DNA from 2 places in the Pseudoalteromonas sp. 23_GOM-1509m genome. Region 1 is predicted to be linked to the other one. Evidence: predicted binding sites of a transcription regulator. Region 1 holds the regulator's gene; the other holds the start of a gene.
The links. The regulator LexA, encoded in region 1, represses DNA repair genes until DNA is damaged. The targets are predictions, from matches to a motif close to TACTGTATNNNNATACAGTA.

Region 1 (5,156 bases):
CAGCTTCATCCACGTCATACCCGGAGCACGCATATTTACTATGGTGACCACCACATTAATGGCCCCCATAATCGAACTAATACCCATAATATGCACAGCAAATACAAACATTGCTGTGTTGTCGTTACTATAAGTGGTGGAAAGCGGCGCGTAAAAGGTCCAACCAAATGCAGGGCCACCACCAGGCATAAATAATGAAGCTAATAGGATTAAAAACGCAAACGGTAAAATCCAAAAGCTCCAGTTATTCATTCTCGGTAAGGCCATATCTGGCGCACCAATCATTAGCGGGATCATCCAGTTTGCCAAGCCGGTAAAGGCTGGCATAACCGCACCAAACACCATTATTAAACCATGCACTGTGGTCATTTGATTAAAAAAGTGAGGATCAACCAGTTGTAGGCCCGGCTGAAATAACTCAGCTCGAATAACCATCGCCATTGCCCCACCAATTAAAAACATGGTGAGTGAAAAAATTAAATATAAGCTACCTATATCTTTATGGTTGGTTGTAAATAACCAGCGCTTAAAGCCTGTGGCAGGTTGATGGGCATGATGAGCCTCATTGGTATTAGGTTGTTCTGCAATGCTACTCATTATTTAGCCTCCCCATCAGCATCCAGTGCCGCTTGTATCTCGCTCGGTTGAATTACATCACCAGTGTCATTACCCCACGCGTTGCGTTTATAGGTAATAACAGCTGCTATTTGCTTGATTGATAATTGCTTTGCGAAAGACTGCATAGCCGTACCTGGTTTACCGTGGAGCAAAATATCTATATGCCCTTTGATATCACCTATGACTATTGGGCTGCCTTTAAGAGCCGGAAAAACACCCGGCAAGCCTAATCCTGTTGGCTGATGGCACGCCGCGCAGCTCGCCATATAAACCTGCTCACCAAGCGCCATCAGCTCTTCTTTTGGTACAACTTGGTCTAATAACGCAGCGTCTGCTGCAGCTGCTTTTTGCTTGGCTTGTTTAGCCTCTGCTAACCACGTTTTGAAGTCTTCTTCTGTTTTAGCTTCTACCACAACAGGCATAAAACCATGATCTTTACCGCAAAGCTCTGCACACTGCCCACGGTAAGTACCAACCTCATTAATATTGGTCCATGTTTCATTAATAAACCCAGGGTTTGCATCTTTTTTAACGGCAAAGTCAGGCACCCACCATGAGTGAATAACATCATCTGAAGTCATTAAAAAACGTACTTTTTGATTAATTGGTAGTACCAGCGGTTTATCGACCTCGAGTAAATAATTCGGGTTTTTATCAGCAAGGTTGGTTATTTCATTTTGAGGTGTAGCTAGCATGGAATAAAACTCAACGTCCTCCCCCATATACTCGTAATGCCACTTCCACTGTGAGCCTGTAATTTTAATGGTGAGATCAGCTTTGCTGGCATCCTCCATGGCAATTAAGGTTTTAGTCGCAGGAATGGCCATAACAATTAATATGACAAAAGGGATCGCAGTCCACAGTATTTCTACTTTGGTGCTTTCATGGAATTGGGCAGGGACAGCCCCTTTAGATTTGCGATGATGAATGAGTGCCCAAAACATAATGGCAAACACGATCACCCCAATCACACAACATATTAAAAAAATAGTCATGTGCAGTTGGTATACATTATTACTTATATCGGTTACGCCTTTACGCATATTATATTGGCTATTAGCAAGCACATTCTGCGAAAAAACAAACAATATAAGCCACAAGGAAGAACTCAGCTTACCCATGTGACGGCTCCTTTGATGCTATTGCTGACGCAAAGCGAAGAGGCATACGGCTTAAACGCCTATTCGTTATTTTTATTTTTTATAAGGGTGCTGGATTTAGTAAATGTGTGTTCTCAAAACGACTAAGCTGTGAGTTATTTTTATTCCAGCTCTTTAATAACTAGTTAAAAAATAAACAATAAGCAAGGTGAGTATGAAAAATAAACAAGGTGTATTTTTTAAAATGCGCAGCTAAAAAAATAGCAACTAGTCAGGCAATTAATCTAAGAGTCAGGTTTAGTAAGGGGTGTATTGAAATTACAGGATAGAAATATAAAAAATTGTTAACTTAAAAAAGCAGAGTAAATTTGTTTATTTATAAAGTATTTAGTGATTTTATTTATGATAGGAGAAGCACTTGACAACATATAGTCATACATTTGATAAGTTAGACATTGTGCTGCTAACAAACCCAGCGCCTAATCACTATTAAGCGCTAAATTATGCTTTAATACTACATCCAGTCAGCGTTACGAATAACACCTACCGCTAAGCCTTCAATATTGAACGACTCATTTTCTAAATCGACCTCAATAGCTGAAAACTCATCATTTTCAGCATGTAAGAGTACTTTTCTGCCCGCTTTTTCTAAACGCTTCACGGTTACATCGTCGTCAACACGGGCAACAATAACTTGTCCATTTTCGGCAACTTGGGTTTTATGCACAGCAAGTAAATCACCATCCATAATACCAATGTCTTTCATACTCATACCGTTAACACGCAATAAAAAATCGGCCGCAGGTTTAAACATTAAAGGGTCAATTTTACAGTGGCTTTCTACATGCTGTTGCGCCAATATAGGCTCACCGGCAGCCACCCTGCCAATTAAAGGTAAGCCTAACTGCTCTGGCTCCTCTTCTTCAACAAGCTGAATGCCCCGACTCGCGCCTGGCTTCATTTTAATCACACCTTTTTTGGCCAGTGCTTTTAAGTGTTCTTCTGCAGCATTCGCACTTTTAAAACCCAGTGTTTGTGCAATTTCGGCACGTGTAGGAGGCATACCAGTGTCTTTAATAAACACTTTAATGAGTTCGAGTATTTGCGCTTGGCGTTTCGTTAATGGTCGCATACAACTGGTTTTCCATACAGTACAATTAACTGTGAGTATATACAGTTATTTAAAAATCGCAAATATAAATTAATGCCTTATATGCCGTTATCATCAAACAATAACCTACTTTAAAAGCAGGGTGATAAATGTAATTATTAGCAACGCATTATCATATTAATAAATTTTAATTCTCAATTACTTATCCAAGGAGCTAGCATGAGTATTTGGCATCAACCGATTACATTAGAGTTTTGTAAGCAATTAGATCAAGGTATTACAGGCCAAGGGACACTCATGAAAACCATGGGAATAGAAATCAGTGAAATTGGTGATGACTACTTAGTGGCAACTATGCCGGCAATTCCAGAGCATCATAACCCTATGGGTATCGTTCATGGTGGTGCAAATGTGGTGCTTGCTGAAACAGTAGCAAGTTATGCCGCTAACTTTGTGGTTGATTTCAATCGGTTTTATTGTGTTGGCCAAGAGATCAGTGCAAGTCATTTAAAGGCATCACGCAATGGCACATTAACGGCCACAGCGAGAGCTTATCATATCGGCAAGCGCAGCTCGGTTTGGGATATTAAAATAACCAATAGCCGCAATGAGCTTTGCTGCGTATCACGTATGACCGCAGCCGTAGTAGAGCGAAAAGGCTAGTAAGTCAATTAACCAAGGTTGAAATTAAATTACTTTTCGAAAGGGTAAATAGTAATTTCTACGCCTGCACCAATTGCAGATATACGTAACAAGGTATCTGCATGTAAGGCTTGGTTAAAGCATTTTGGCGAAGTGCCAGACTCAAACCCAATATCGAAAGTTCTGCGTGAACAACTCAACCATTGCTTTAATGCATTGCGTGAACACGACTCGATTAACTCACACAAGTGATTAATCGCTTTATCTGGCGTGGTTATTTCACCTGCAACCTCAATGCGAGCAAGTTGACGGTATTCGTCTTTATCATAATGTAAAATAGTTGCGACCTTTTTTAAATCAGCAACTAATACGCTAATATCTTGCTTTGACTCAAGCTCTAGATCTACATTTAAAAATTGAATTTCCGACATTATCTCGTTTTTACCCTCTATTAATCTCATTGCAAACTTTAACGCAGTTTTACCGTTATACCAAATCAACAACGCAGGAATCACTGCATTAACGCGTTTTTAGCGTTAGCCTCTGAATATTGCCCACTATTTACTCCTAAAAAACGCCCTACACAAAATACGCAAATTAAAATTAAAGCATGCCGGCGGCAGTTTACTTTTTTATTCTAGGCCTTAAACTAGCCGCTCCTGTAGTTCACGTATGTGATGGATATGATTCGGTTTATTTTAGCTTTGTTGGCTTGCTGTGCTTGTTTTTCAGCAATGGGCGAACAATTTACGCGGTTTTCGAGTGCCAAAAAGCACTTAATTAATACCCTTCCCGAAAACGCTAAAAGTATTTATTGTGGTTGCGATATAAAAAAACAAGGCAAAAAGTTGGTACCCGACCCTACCCATTGTGGCTACGTGCCTCGCAACACACTAACCCGCTCAGGCAAAGTAAATCAACGTGCCCTGCGAATTGAATGGGAACATATTGTCCCTGCATGGGAATTTGGTCACCAGTTACAATGTTGGCAAGATGGTGGGCGTAAAAACTGCCGCAAAGTTAGCGCTAAGTTTCGCTTGATGGAAGCCGATATAAACAATTTAGCCCCTGCAATTGGTGAAATTAACGCCGATCGCTCAAACTACCGCTTTGGCATGTTAGCCCAAAACGCGACGCAATATGGTCGCTGTGAGGTTAAAGTTAATTTTAAACAACGTGTTGTTGAACCGCCTGTTCATGCACGTAAACGCATTGCCGATGCGTACGCTTACATGCAAAAAACGTATGGTTTAAAAATTTCAGCTAAACAACAAAAGCTATTTAATGCTTGGCAACAACAAGCTTATGCTGCTAACACAAATAGTAAAAAGCTGTAAGTTTAAATTAAAAGCGTGTAACACACGCTTTTAATTAACCTATAACGCTTGGTGTGGTCCAAATATTTCGTAGTGAATGTTTGAGCTTTGCACACCTAAATCAAGTAGCTGGCCTTTTACGTAAGCCATAAATGATGCTGGTCCACACAAATAAAATGCCCCTTCGCTAATAGGTAATGATGCCTCAAGCACCGATAAATCCATTAGCCCAGTGAAATCACACTCCTCGCCACCTTGATTAAACCAAGTAAATGTTTTTAGCTGTGGATGCATTGCCGTTTGCTGCGCTAAATACCCTTTAAATGAAAATTCGCGGCTGTTTTCACACGCGTGCAAATAACTAATCGC
Region 2 (5,156 bases), on a different contig from region 1:
GAAAACCCCTGCTATTAGTTTTTTTAATCTGAAAATATAAATTTTCTAGTTTGAACAAATTCTGCCGCTTCGGTATTATTCTCCCATACCGAGCTAGCGCATTAAATGAAAGCTATTTCATTGAATCCAGTTCTTCGTAATATGATTTATTTCGTATTACTTTTTTACTTCTTGGGGTATGACCTCAATAAGTAAAACGTAGTTCCCTAGATTACTTCCTTAAACTTGTTGTTTGCCCGCATTATTTGCGGGCTTTTTTTTGCCCGCAATTTGTCAAATCAGCTACACTCGGCCTCAGTAACGTTACAGCAGGCGCACAATAGCCTGATATGTCTTAACGCTCAGTGAATTATTGGCAAAGTAAAATACGTCTAAATTTAGCCTTTGCTCATACTAAAAAGCCACTGTCGTTAAAATGACAGTGGCTTTAGAAAGAGTCTAGTTATTCTGGTTATTTAATCTTTTTTAGGTAACAAGCCAAAATGGTGGTACGCATTATCAGAGACAATTCGCCCTCGCGGCGTTCGCTGAATAAATCCTTGTTGAATTAAAAAGGGTTCAATCACATCTTCTATAGTTTCTTTTTCTTCGCCTATTGCCGCGGCTAAGTTGTCAAGGCCAACAGGGCCTCCCATAAACTTTTCGATGATGGCGAGTAAATATTTACGGTCCATGTAATCAAAACCGCTTTTATCAACGTCAATCATGTCGAGGGCTTGTTGAGCTACCTCAGCATTAACCGTACCGTCTGACTTTACTTGGGTGTAATCGCGTACTCGGCGCAATAAACGATTTGCAATACGTGGCGTACCGCGCGAACGTTTGGCTATTTCGGCCGCGCCATCATCACACATTTCTAAACTAAGATAATGCGCTGAGCGCCCCACAATATGCGATAAGTCTTCCACAGAGTAAAACTCTAAGCGCTGAACAATACCAAAACGGTCACGCAGTGGAGAAGTTAATGATCCCGCACGGGTAGTTGCACCAATGAGTGTAAATGCGGGTAAATCAAGCTTAATAGAACGCGCTGCAGGGCCTTCACCTATCATAATATCGAGCTGGTAATCTTCCATTGCCGGGTAGAGTATTTCTTCAACTTGCGGGCTCAAACGGTGAATTTCATCAATAAACAGTACATCACCTTCTTCAAGGTTAGTGAGCAATGCGGCTAAATCGCCCGCTTTTTCAAGCACAGGCCCAGACGTGGTTTTAATATTTACGTTTAATTCGTTCGCCACAATATTAGCAAGCGTGGTTTTACCTAAGCCTGGTGGGCCAAATATCAATAAGTGATCCAACGCTTCGCTACGACTGCGCGCAGCTTCAATAAATATTTCCATTTGTTGCTTAACATGCGGCTGACCACGATAGTCGGCCAGTAACTTAGGCCTAATAGCACGGTCTATGGTGTCTTCGTTGGTTTTTTCAGCAGCATCTATTAAGCGATCAGCTTCGATCATAATTTACTCACAGCATTGATTTCAAAGATTCTTTAATTAGAACTTCAGTCGACATATCGGGTTTGCTTACTGATTTTACTGCTTTTTGCGCTTGTGGCAATTTATAACCGAGCGCCACTAATGCCGAAACCGCATCATCGGCCGCATTATTGGCTATAGTTGCATCGCTCGCAGGCTCTATTACGGCGCTATCGCTAAATGGGGTAAATAAGTCATTACCCCAATTTTTTAATCTGTCTTTCATTTCGAGCACTAAGCGCTCTGCGGTCTTTTTGCCCACCCCTGGCAGTTTAACCAAGGCAGTGGCATCTTCATTATTTACACAACTTACAAACTGCTGCGCCGACATGCCCGACAAAATGGCTAAGCCTAATTTAGGCCCTACTCCATTGGCTTTTAACAGCTCTCTAAATAACGCACGTTCGGTTTTATTATTAAAGCCAAACAATAACTGTGCGTCTTCGCGTACTACAAAATGAGTGTACACAATGGCGTTGTCGCCTACTTTAGGCAAATCGTAAAAACAGGTCATTGGCATTTGTACTTCGTAGCCAACGCCGCTCACTTCTAATAGTATTTCTGGGGGCTGTTTTTCAACTAACACGCCGTTTAAGCGACCTATCATTGTTATTTCCTTAGACGTCCTCTAACGGTTTTGCTGGCGCTACCCGCTAGTTTTATTAAATTTTGTTCAGAGTGGGCATGGCAAATTGCAATTGCAAGCGCATCCGCCGCATCGGCTTGCGGCGTACCTGGCAGTTTAAGTATGTTTTTAACCATATGTTGAACTTGCGATTTATCTGCCCCACCGTTACCCACAACGGCTTGCTTTATTTGCCGTGCTGAGTATTCAAAAACCGGTAAGTCGGCCATAGAGGCACCGACAATCGCAGCACCACGGGCTTGACCTAGCTTTAAAGCAGAATCAGGGTTATGCGCCATAAATACTTTTTCTATAGCAAATGTTTCAGGCGAAAATTGCTCTATAAGTTGCGTAATGCCCTGGTAAATCATTTTAAGTCGGGTGGGAAAGTCATGATCGGCTAATTTAATACAGCCACTGCCTAAGTATGTAAACTTGGCACCTTGATGCGCAACCACACCGTAACCCGTTAAACGCGAGCCCGGATCGATCCCTAAAATTATGGCCAAACAGCACTCTCATTATTGTTATTTATTAATAGTGCTAATAATGCCAGAGCACTGTATAAATTACCAGTACAAAGCAAAAACAAAAATGCCTACTTAAAAAGTAGGCATTTAAACGCTATTTGGCCGCAAAGTTTACGCTAAAGCGCGCACTAAGCCTTGGGTATTTTGTTTAAGCGTACGGGCAATCATAAAATAGCCTAACCCAGCTACAAACACGCCGCCAGCAGCGGGGCCTATAATCCATATGTTAGGATGCAGCTTACCCGCTAAATCAAACATTTGCTGCTGAACAATCAATAACGCAATATCGCTGAAAAATGCAGCCACCAGTCCGGCTAAACCGCCCAGTAATAAAAACTCATACAAGGTGGCATTTTTGATTAATCGGCTTTTAGCGCCCAAAGTACGCAGTATCACAATTTCTTGCATCCGCTCACCTAAGCTTGCTTGCACCTGCGATATAAGTACCAACGCGCCACACAACACCACAATAGCCAGTACAAAGCCAATAGCTAACGACACTTGCTCAATAGTCGATTGAATTTGTTTAACAAAGTTGTCTACATCAATCGCTGTAATAGTAGGGTATGCTCGCAATAGCTGGCTAAAATCGCGCTTTTGCTCAGGCTCAATACGTACTGATGAAATATACGTGGCCGGAAAGCTGCTCAACACATCAGGGCTTAAAATAATGAAAAAGTTAGGTTTAAGCGTGGCCCAATTAACTTTACGTACACTGGTAATTTTAGCGTCGAACGACTGCGCACCAATTAAAAACGTGAGGGTATCGCCCATTTTCACATCAAGGCGCTTCATCATCGACTCTTCAAGTGAGGCCTCAGCTACTGCGTCATCGCCAAACCACTGGCCATCGATAATGTCATTTTGTGAGGGGACTTCGTTAAGCCAAGTTAAGTTAAGCTCGCGGCCAATACCTGAGCGGGCTTCTTCGTCTTTTTTCTCGTTGTCTTGCAATGACACTTCACGTGCTACTGCTTCGCCATTTACTGCATTTACGCGGCCACGAATCGTTGGGTAAAACTCCGACACCTGAATGCCTTTTTGCGCTAAGTATTCATTTACCGGATCCAGCTCATTTTGAGTAATATTAACCAAAAAGGCATTAGGTGCATCGCTTGGTAACTGAGACTGCCAATCCGAAATGATGTCGTTTTTAAGCACAATTAAAAACAACAGTAATTTAATCGCTAGCGAAAAACTAATTAGCTGCACCGCATTAACGTTGGCACGTTTTTGAATAGACGCAATAGCCAACGACCAGCTGTTACCTGGCTTTAAGCCAAGCTTTCGGCCCCCGCCAAATATTAATTTAGAAATTAAAAACAACACTAAAATAAGCGCAAGCGTTGAGGCAAATAAAATAAGGGTAATTTTAATATTGTTACTAAATAACCACATTAATAAAAATACCGTTAAGGCGCTAAGCCCTAAATGGATTTTACTTACCGCAAGGCGGTCGCCTAAATTACGGCGAAGCACTCTAAGTGGTGGAATATCAAATAAATCTAACAATGGCTTAATAGAAAACATAACCGCACAAATAACCCCGGTGCTAATGGCGACTAACCACGGTTTAAACCCTGCCATGGGCAGTTCGGTTCCCATGCTTTTTACAAGGTAACCAGTTGCAACTTCTTGTAAGCCGTAACCAATAGCAAGGCCAACGACTACCGCCATGGTACACACCATTAATAAGTGCATAAGGTAAATTTTGCGGATCATATCGCGGCTGCCACCTAAGGTTTTCATCATTGCGACTGGGTCATATTGGCGCTCACAATAGCGCTTAGCCGATACTGCAATAGCAACCGCGGCTAATATAATGCCCAGCAAACCTGCTAACAATAAAAAGCTTTCGGCTCTGTTTAAGCTATTTGAAATAGGAGACTGGCGGTCTTTTACACCATACCAATTTTGGTTTTCTTTGAGTTGCGGCTTTAACCAATCGTAAAAACTGTTGATGTCGCTTTCATCACCTGCATATAACTGGCGGTAAAATACGCGACTGCCTGGCTGTATTACTTCGGTTTTTGCCACATCATCTATGTTTATAAGCACCCTGCGGCTACTTGAAAACACATTAAATGGCGCATCGGGTTCTTCAACAATTACCTTTTCAACGTTAAATAACGCGGCACCTAATTCAACTTGGTCGCCTACGTTTATGTTTAAGCTATAAAAAACTGATTCACTTAACCATACATTACCAGGGCTTGGCGCACCGGGGGCAACCTCGGTTTGAGCATTCAAACCCGACTTAACTTTTAATTGGCCTTTAAGCGGGTAACTGTTTGATGCCGCCTTTACCGAGCTAAACTGCATTTGATCGTTTGCAAACAGCATAGTGTCAAAGTACACCATTTGTGCAGTTTGTAAGTTTTGTTGTTCTGCTTTGGTTATAAAGGCGGTATCTATGGCGTGGTTGCTGGCAAGAACACGATCTGCTGCTATAAATGCACTGCTTTTTTGCGCAATACTTTCTGCAATTCGCTCAGTTACCATAGATAAAGTAAGTACGGT

Region 2: the regulator LexA is predicted to act here: its motif matches at 2,665-2,684, upstream of ruvC (crossover junction endodeoxyribonuclease RuvC).

Annotation. Positions count from the first base shown of each region.
Region 1 is NZ_JADO01000020.1:68,849-74,004, forward strand. Features, by position in the region: gene ctaD (cytochrome c oxidase subunit I) at 1-597, opposite strand, end outside; gene coxB (cytochrome c oxidase subunit II) at 597-1,739, opposite strand; gene lexA (transcriptional repressor LexA) at 2,233-2,850, opposite strand; gene N523_RS0108725 (PaaI family thioesterase) at 3,049-3,492, shown strand; gene N523_RS0108730 (hypothetical protein) at 3,522-3,902, opposite strand; gene N523_RS0108735 (endonuclease) at 4,155-4,808, shown strand; gene hmpA (NO-inducible flavohemoprotein) at 4,848-5,156, opposite strand, start outside.
Region 2 is NZ_KI912435.1:67,496-72,651, reverse strand. Features, by position in the region: gene ruvB (Holliday junction branch migration DNA helicase RuvB) at 456-1,463, opposite strand; gene ruvA (Holliday junction branch migration protein RuvA) at 1,471-2,088, opposite strand; gene ruvC (crossover junction endodeoxyribonuclease RuvC) at 2,091-2,615, opposite strand; gene N523_RS0117855 (ABC transporter permease) at 2,748-5,156, opposite strand, start outside.